DNA from 2 places in the Agrobacterium radiobacter genome. Region 1 is predicted to be linked to the other one. Evidence: predicted binding sites of a transcription regulator. Region 1 holds the regulator's gene; the other holds the start of a gene.

Region 1 (4,010 bases):
ACAAGCGCAAGCTGAAGGACCACCACAGTGGTTTGAATGGCGTGTCGCAGGAAATCGCCTATACGGTGATGGATGCTGTTCCCGATGAGGACCACGAGGTTCCTGAAGATTACGCACCCACCATTGTGGCGGAGAGTTCGAAGCAGATTAAGACCATGTCAGTCGCCAGCGCCGTGATGGCGCTCGACATGACCGACGAACCGGTTCTGCTCTTCCGCAGCCCCGGCAAAGAATATCTCAACATCGTTTATCGGCGTCATGACGGCAATATTGGCTGGATCGACGCGGAAACGATCAAGAGCTGAACAGTCTGACAAGACGTGGGAGGCAGAGCGCGAAAATGCATCTGCCTCCTGCATCGTCTCGATGGCATGAAGGAAAAAGAGAATGGCGTTGGCAGATTTGCTGCAACAAGATGCGATTATTCCCGCCCTCAAGGTGAATTCCAAAAAGCAATTGCTTCAGGAGCTGGCTGCAAAGGCAGCCAGAATTACCGGAGTCTCGGAACGGGAAGTTTTCGACGTCATCCTCCAGCGCGAGAAGCTCGGCTCCACCGGTGTGGGCCACGGCATTGCCATTCCGCATGGCAAGCTCAACAGTATTCACCAGATCACCGGCGTTTTCGCACGCCTTGAAACGCCGGTCGATTTCGAAGCGCTGGACGACCAGCCGGTCGATCTGGTTTTCCTGCTGCTTGCGCCCGAGGGCGCCGGCGCGGATCATCTGAAGGCTTTGTCCAGAATTGCACGCGCCCTGCGCGACCCTGAACTGGTGGCCAAGCTGCGTGCGACCGATTCCGACACAGCAATCTACGCCTTCCTCAATCAGGAACAGGCGACGGCGGCTTGATCGCAACCCGCCCCCTCAGTTTAACGGCAATAAAAAACGCGCCCTGAAGGCGCGTTTTTTATGACGTAAAGACAGATGCCTTACGCATCTTTTTCATTGAGAGACGAGGTGCCCGGCTCGGCAGAGGCGGCTGTCTCCACCTTCGGGCCACCCTTGGCGACACCGACCATGGCGGGGCGCAGCACGCGATCGCCGATGGTGAAACCAGCCTGGACCACCTGCAGCACCGTATTGTTCGGAACCGCCGTATTCGGAATTTCGAACATGGCCTGATGGAAATTCGGGTCGAACTTCTGGCCCTCGGCATCGATCTTCTTCACGCCGTGGCGTTCCAGCGTCGACAGCATCGAACGTTCCGTCATCTCGACGCCTTCGATGAGGCCGTTGAGACCGGCTTCACCATTGGTCTTGAGCTCATCGGGAATGGCTTCGAGCGCACGGCGAAGATTATCGGAAACGGCAAGCATATCGCGTGCAAAACCGGCCAGGGAATAGGCCTTGGCATCCTTGACATCGCGTTCAGTGCGACGGCGAAGATTGTCCATCTCGGCCGCAAGTCGCAGGAATTTATCGCGCAGATCGGCGTTCTCAGCCTTGAGCAGCTCGACCGGATCGGGTTCTGCCGTTTCGGCCTGTTCTTCACCTGCCTGGGCAAGATCGACAAAATCTTCCGCGACGTCCGCGTCAGGTCCGGGCTTTTTTGTATCGTCGGTCATGACGTTCTCCAGATTTGAATATTGTTGGTTGCGCCCGATATCGAGCTTTGACGGGCAAAAATCAAGGCTTGCGGCGAAAAGCTTGCCGCATTCTCTGACCTTTGCGGGCTTGTCCTATCTTTGCTTGCGGGAAAGGCGCGCCATGATCTGCGCGGTATAATCCACCATCGGCACGATACGGGCATAATTCAGCCTGGTGGGGCCGATAACGCCGACCGCGCCCACGACGCGATTGTCCTCATCGCGATAGGGCGCGACGATCAGAGAAGAACCGGAGAGCGAAAACAGCTTGTTTTCAGAGCCGATGAAAATCCTGACCCCGGAGCCGCTTTCCGCGAGATTGAGGATTTCGATGAGGTTTTCCTTGCGCTCCAGATCATCGAACAGCAGGCGCACCCGATCGATATCTTCTTCACCGGCGAGACCCTCCAGCAGGTTGGAGCGTCCGCGAACGATGAGGCGGCCAAGCTTGCCCTCCTCGTTATCACCCGCCCAGACGGCCAGACCGCGCTCGATGAGATCCTGCGCCAGCGTGCCGAGTTCCGATTGCAGTTCCGCCTGCTGCTTCTGGAACTGTGTCCGCAATTCCTGCAGCGTCTGGCCGGACAGATGGGCATTGATGAAATTCGCCGCCTCGATTAATTGCGATGACGAAATGCCGGCGGGCAATTCAATGATGCGGTTTTCGACCTGATTGTGATCGCCGACTAGCACGGCGAGCGCCTTGGTGGTCTCCAGCCTTATGAATTCCACATGTTTGAGGATGACATCATTCTTGGCGGTCAGCACCAGGCCGGCGCCGCGCGACATGCCTGACAGCATGCGGCTTGCCTCGGTCAACAACCCTTCCAACGACTGCTCGTGGCCGGCGACCGGCCCGATCTGACGGTCGATATTCGCCCTTTCTTCCGCGGGCAGATCACCCACCTGCATGAAGGCGTCGACGAAAAAGCGCAGCCCCGTCTGGGTGGGCAGGCGCCCAGCGCTGATATGCGGCGAATAGATGAGGCCGAGTTCCTCAAGATCGCTCATGACATTGCGGACGGAGGCGGGCGAAAGCGACATCGGCAACAGCCGCGACAGGCTGCGGGATCCGAGCGGCTCACCCGTATCGAGATAGCCTTCAACGATGCGCCGGAAAATTTCCCGAGACCGTTCATCCAGCAATGATGCCTGATCTTTTGATAGCGGTGCGGAAAAACCCATTTCGTCCGTTCTTTGTCGTTCAAACCAGCTCGCATCAATATAATGCGTTGCAACGCCGCGGCAAAATGGAAATTGGCTTTGCAAAAGCCCGGGGCGCGCCTTAGAAGGCAGGAACCAACATGGAGAGTGGATCATATGCGGCCTTCAGGCAGAAAAACCGACCAGATGCGCAAGGTTTCCTTCGAGCGCAATTTCTCGAAACATGCCGAAGGTTCCTGTCTGGTAAAATTCGGCGACACGCATGTGCTCGTCACCGCAAGCCTGGAAGAAAAGACGCCGCCATGGCTGCGCAACAGCGGCAAGGGCTGGGTCACCGCCGAATACGGCATGCTGCCGCGCTCCACCCATGAGCGCATGAAGCGCGAGGCCGCTTCCGGCAAGCAGGGCGGCCGCACCCAGGAAATCCAGCGTCTCATCGGCCGCTCGCTGCGCGCCGTTGTTGATCTGCAGGCACTCGGCGAACGACAGATCAGCATTGACTGCGATGTCATCCAGGCCGATGGCGGCACCCGCACTGCCTCCATCACCGGCGCATGGATTGCGCTCCACGATTGCCTGAAGTGGATGGAAACCCGCAACATGATCAAGGTCGAGAAGGTTCTGAAGGACCATATCGCGGCGATCTCCTGCGGTATCTTCGCCAACCAGCCGGTGATCGATCTCGACTATCTCGAGGATTCCTCCGCCGAGACCGATGCAAATTTCGTCATCACCGGTTCCGGCGGCATCGTCGAGGTTCAGGGAACGGCGGAAGGCGCGCCCTTCTCCGAGGAAGAATTCCTGACGTTGCTCGGTCTTGCCAAGGCCGGATGCAGCGAACTGGTCGCCCTTCAGAAACAGGCTATCGCCTGAGCCGACAGGAAAACGTGATGCGCAAGCTCGATACCAGAACGATCGTCGTCGCCAGCCACAACAAGGGCAAGATCGCCGAAATCGCCGATCTGATCGGGCCTTTCGGCTTTTCCGCCAAATCGGCGGCGGAGCTGAATTTCTCAGAACCGGACGAGACGGGCACCACCTTCGAGGAAAATGCCGCCATCAAGGCGCTTGCCTCCGCAAAGGCATCCGGTCTTCCGGCTTTGTCCGACGATTCCGGTCTGGTCATCGACGCGCTTGACGGTGCGCCTGGCGTCTATACCGCCAATTGGGCGGAGACGGCCGACGGCACCCGCGACTTCGCCATGGCCATGCAGAAGGTCGAGGATGCGCTTGCCGAGCGTGGCGCATCGAAGCTGGAAG
Region 2 (4,010 bases), 340 kb from region 1:
GCAGGGCAACGCCGCCGCCCGGTACGATACCTTCCTGAACAGCAGCGCGCGTCGCGTTGAGAGCGTCGTCAATGCGGTCCTTCTTTTCCTTCACTTCAACTTCCGTCGAACCGCCAACGCGGATCACGGCAACGCCGCCAGCGAGCTTGGCAAGACGTTCCTGCAGCTTTTCGCGGTCGTAATCGGAAGTGGTTTCTTCGATCTGCGCCTTGATCTGGGCAACGCGGCCTTCGATGTCGGACTTCTGGCCTGCGCCGTCAACGATCGTGGTGTTTTCCTTGGAGATCGAAACCTTCTTCGACTTGCCGAGCATGTCGAGGGTAACGCTTTCGAGCTTGATGCCGAGGTCTTCGGAAATGACGGTACCACCGGTCAGGATGGCGATGTCTTCCAGCATGGCCTTGCGGCGGTCGCCGAAGCCCGGAGCCTTGACGGCAGCGATCTTGAGGCCGCCACGCAGCTTGTTGACGACGAGCGTTGCAAGAGCTTCGCCTTCTACGTCTTCAGCGATGATGACGAGCGGCTTGCCGGTCTGAACGACAGCTTCGAGAACCGGCAGCATAGCCTGGAGGTTCGAAAGCTTCTTTTCGTGCAGAAGGATGTATGCGTCTTCGAGGTCAGCAACCATCTTTTCCGGGTTGGTCACGAAGTAAGGCGACAGGTAGCCGCGGTCGAACTGCATGCCTTCGACGACTTCGAGTTCGGTTTCAGCGGTCTTGGCTTCTTCAACGGTGATGACGCCTTCGTTGCCGACGCGCTGCATTGCTTCAGCGATGTCGAGACCGATCTGACGCTCGCCGTTTGCGGAGATCGTGCCGACCTGTGCAACTTCTTCCGAAGTGTTGATCTTCTTGGCCTTGGCCTGAAGGTCCTTGACGACTTCTGCAACAGCAAGATCGATGCCGCGCTTGAGGTCCATCGGGTTCATGCCGGCAGCAACTGCCTTTGCACCTTCGCGAACGATGGCCTGGGCCAGAACCGTTGCGGTGGTGGTGCCGTCACCGGCGATGTCGTTGGTCTTGGAGGCAACTTCGCGAACGAGCTGTGCGCCCATGTTCTCGAACTTGTCTTCCAGTTCGATTTCCTTGGCGACCGAAACGCCGTCCTTGGTGATGCGCGGAGCGCCGAAGGACTTGTCGATAACGACGTTACGACCCTTCGGGCCGAGGGTTACCTTCACTGCATCAGCGAGAATGTCGACGCCCTTGAGCATCTTTTCGCGCGCTGAGCGGCCGAATTTGACTTCTTTGGCTGCCATTTTCAAAACTCCTGGTTTCGAACGGCCGGAATGGATCCGGCTTGAAATTTAAGGAAACGATGGGTTCGGCGAAATCAGCCGATGATACCCATGATGTCGGCTTCCTTCATGATCAGAAGGTCTTCGCCGTCGAGCTTGACTTCAGTGCCCGACCACTTGCCGAACAGGACGCGATCGCCAACCTTGACGTCGAGAGCGACGACCTTGCCGGCCTCATCGCGAGCGCCGGAACCGACGGCGACGATTTCGCCTTCCTGCGGCTTTTCCTTGGCGGTATCGGGAATGATGATGCCGCCCTTGGTCTTTGCTTCGGATTCAACGCGACGAACCACGACGCGATCGTGAAGCGGGCGGAAATTGGTGCTTGTCATTGCCTAATCCCTCGATCAAATGACTGCGCGAGCTTTTGGAGCTCGCCTGATGGGTGTTAGCACTCTCCTTTATCGAGTGCCAGCGGAACCGAGATAAGGAGGGCGTCCGCCGGAGTCAAGAACGCCCTGTCTGAAAAATTTCATGGCTTATGGTTATCAGCGTTCCATGACAGAAATTTCCCATGTGCGGATGCGCGCCATGACGACATTCTTTTCGCGCGATGCGCGTCGCATCCATCTACGGGACATTTGTGTTCATGCTGCGTCAGGCGGGGCCGAAGACCGGTCACGCGCCGCTTTTTTCCTTGCCATCGGCGTCCCGCTTTGCGATGTGAGGCTCACCCTCTTCTCCCATCCGGAAAGCATCTCATGGCCCACCGCATTCTCACTCTCGGCGAAATCACTGATGGGTTCGACGTTATTCTTTCGGATGTCTGGGGTGTGCTGCACAATGGGGTCAGCGCCTTTCCGGATGCGGCGGTTGCGCTGCGGGAAGCGCGCAAGGCTGGCAAGACGGTGGTGCTCATCACCAATTCGCCGCGTCCCGCCCCCGGCGTCATCGCCCAGTTGCGCGTTCTCGGCGTGCCTGATGAGGCCTATGACCGTATCATCACCTCGGGCGACGTTACCCGTGGTCTGATCGCGGAAGGCCCAAAAAAGGTCTTCCTGCTCGGCCCGGAGCGGGACATGCCGCTGCTGGAAGGTCTCGATGTCGAATGTGTCGGCGAGGCGGAAACGGAATCCGTGGTCTGCACCGGCTTCTTCGACGACGAGACGGAGACGCCCGAAGACTATACCGAAATGCTCAAGGGCTTCATTGCCCGCAAGGTGCCGATGATCTGCGCCAACCCCGATCTGGTGGTGGAACGCGGCGAGCGCATCATTCCCTGCGCCGGCGCCATGGCCGCCTACTACGAACAGCTCGGCGGCGAAGTCCGCATTGCCGGCAAGCCGCATGCGCCGATCTATGAAGCCTGCTTAGCTGCGGCCAGGGAAGTGCGCGGCGCCTTCGCCAAGGATCGCGTGCTCGCCATCGGTGACGGCATGCCGACGGATGTGAAGGGCGCGATTGCGAGCGGTCTCAACCTTCTCTATATCAGCGGCGGCATTCACGCTGCCGAATATACGCTGAACGGCCAGACGGACGAGGCGCTTCTCAACGCCTATCTCAAGGGGCAGGGTGCTGCTCCCGGCTGGTGGATGCCCCGTCTCGCCTGAGGATATCTCGCCTGAGGAATAGCTGGCGCAGGAATGGATCGATTGCCATGACCGTCTTTCACCGCAATGAAAAAAAGGAGCCGCTGCCGGAAGCTCTTCGTGGCGGCGTCATCGCCATCGGCAATTTCGACGGCGTGCATCGCGGCCACCGGGCTGTGCTGGATCGTGCTCTGGAACTGGCGGAAGCCCGTGGCGTTCCCGCGCTGGTGCTGACCTTCGAGCCGCATCCCCGTTCCGTCTTCCGTCCCGACACGCCGGTGTTTCGCCTCACGCCCGCGCCTTTGAAGGCGCGTATCCTTGAGGCCATCGGTTTCCGCTCCGTCATCGAATATCCCTTCGACCGGGAATTTTCGCAGCGCTCGGCGGAGGAATTCGTTCAATCCATCCTGGTCGACTGGCTTCATGCCAGCGCCGTCGTCACCGGCTTCGATTTCCATTTCGGCAAGGGCCGGGAAGGTGGCCCGGCATTCCTGATGGAGGCCGGCAAACGCCATGGTTTTGACGTGACGCTGGTGGATGCCTTCCGCGACGAGGGTGCGGATGTCGTCTCCTCCAGCCGTATCCGCTCGCTTCTGTGCGAGGGTGATGTGGCGGGCGCCGCAGGCCTGCTCGGATACCGCTTCACGGTGGAAAGCGAGGTCATTGGCGGCCAGAAGCTGGGGCGCACGCTGGGTTATCCTACCGCCAACATGGCGCTCGCCCCGGAAACGGAACTGAAGGCCGGCATCTATGCCGTGCGGTTCCGTCGCCCCGATGGTTCTATCCACGATGGCGTGGCAAGCTTCGGTTATCGTCCGACCGTCACAGAAAACGGCGCGGCGCTGCTCGAAACATTCGTCTTCGATTTCTCCGGCGATCTCTACGGCGAGGTCTGTTCGGTCTCCTTCTTCGGGCACCTGCGCGATGAACTGAAATTCGATGGCCTCGATCCGCTCGTCGCCCAGATCAGGCGCGATGAAGAAGAGGCGAGAGCGATGTTATCGGGCGTGCGCCCGCTCAGCGCGTTGGATGCGAAGATTGCGTTTTGATCTGATGAGACCTGTCAGCCCATATTCCGGGCTATATTGCCGTCGCTTTTCTCTTCCTTTTTGCCGGAAAACCGCATAAACAACCGGCCATGTCCCAATACCGGTTGAAGTTTACAGTTCAGATTGGCCGAATTA

The links. Region 1 encodes HrcA, which represses chaperone genes, less so after heat shock. Its sites were predicted from a motif close to GTTAGCACTCNCNNNNNGNGAGTGCTAAC; they were not measured.
Region 2: the regulator HrcA is predicted to act here: its motif matches at 1,685-1,713, upstream of groES (co-chaperone GroES).

The regions. Positions count from the first base shown of each region.
Region 1 is NZ_JBEGHX010000001.1:3,299-7,308, reverse strand. It holds gene hpf (ribosome hibernation-promoting factor, HPF/YfiA family) at 1-305, shown strand, start outside; gene ptsN (PTS IIA-like nitrogen regulatory protein PtsN) at 388-849, shown strand; gene grpE (nucleotide exchange factor GrpE) at 930-1,565, opposite strand; gene hrcA (heat-inducible transcriptional repressor HrcA) at 1,680-2,771, opposite strand; gene rph (ribonuclease PH) at 2,907-3,623, shown strand; gene rdgB (RdgB/HAM1 family non-canonical purine NTP pyrophosphatase) at 3,641-4,010, shown strand, end outside.
Region 2 is NZ_JBEGHX010000001.1:343,753-347,762, forward strand. It holds gene groL (chaperonin GroEL) at 1-1,258, opposite strand, end outside; gene groES (co-chaperone GroES) at 1,333-1,629, opposite strand; gene MRBLRC7O_RS01670 (TIGR01459 family HAD-type hydrolase) at 1,999-2,847, shown strand; gene MRBLRC7O_RS01675 (bifunctional riboflavin kinase/FAD synthetase) at 2,895-3,875, shown strand.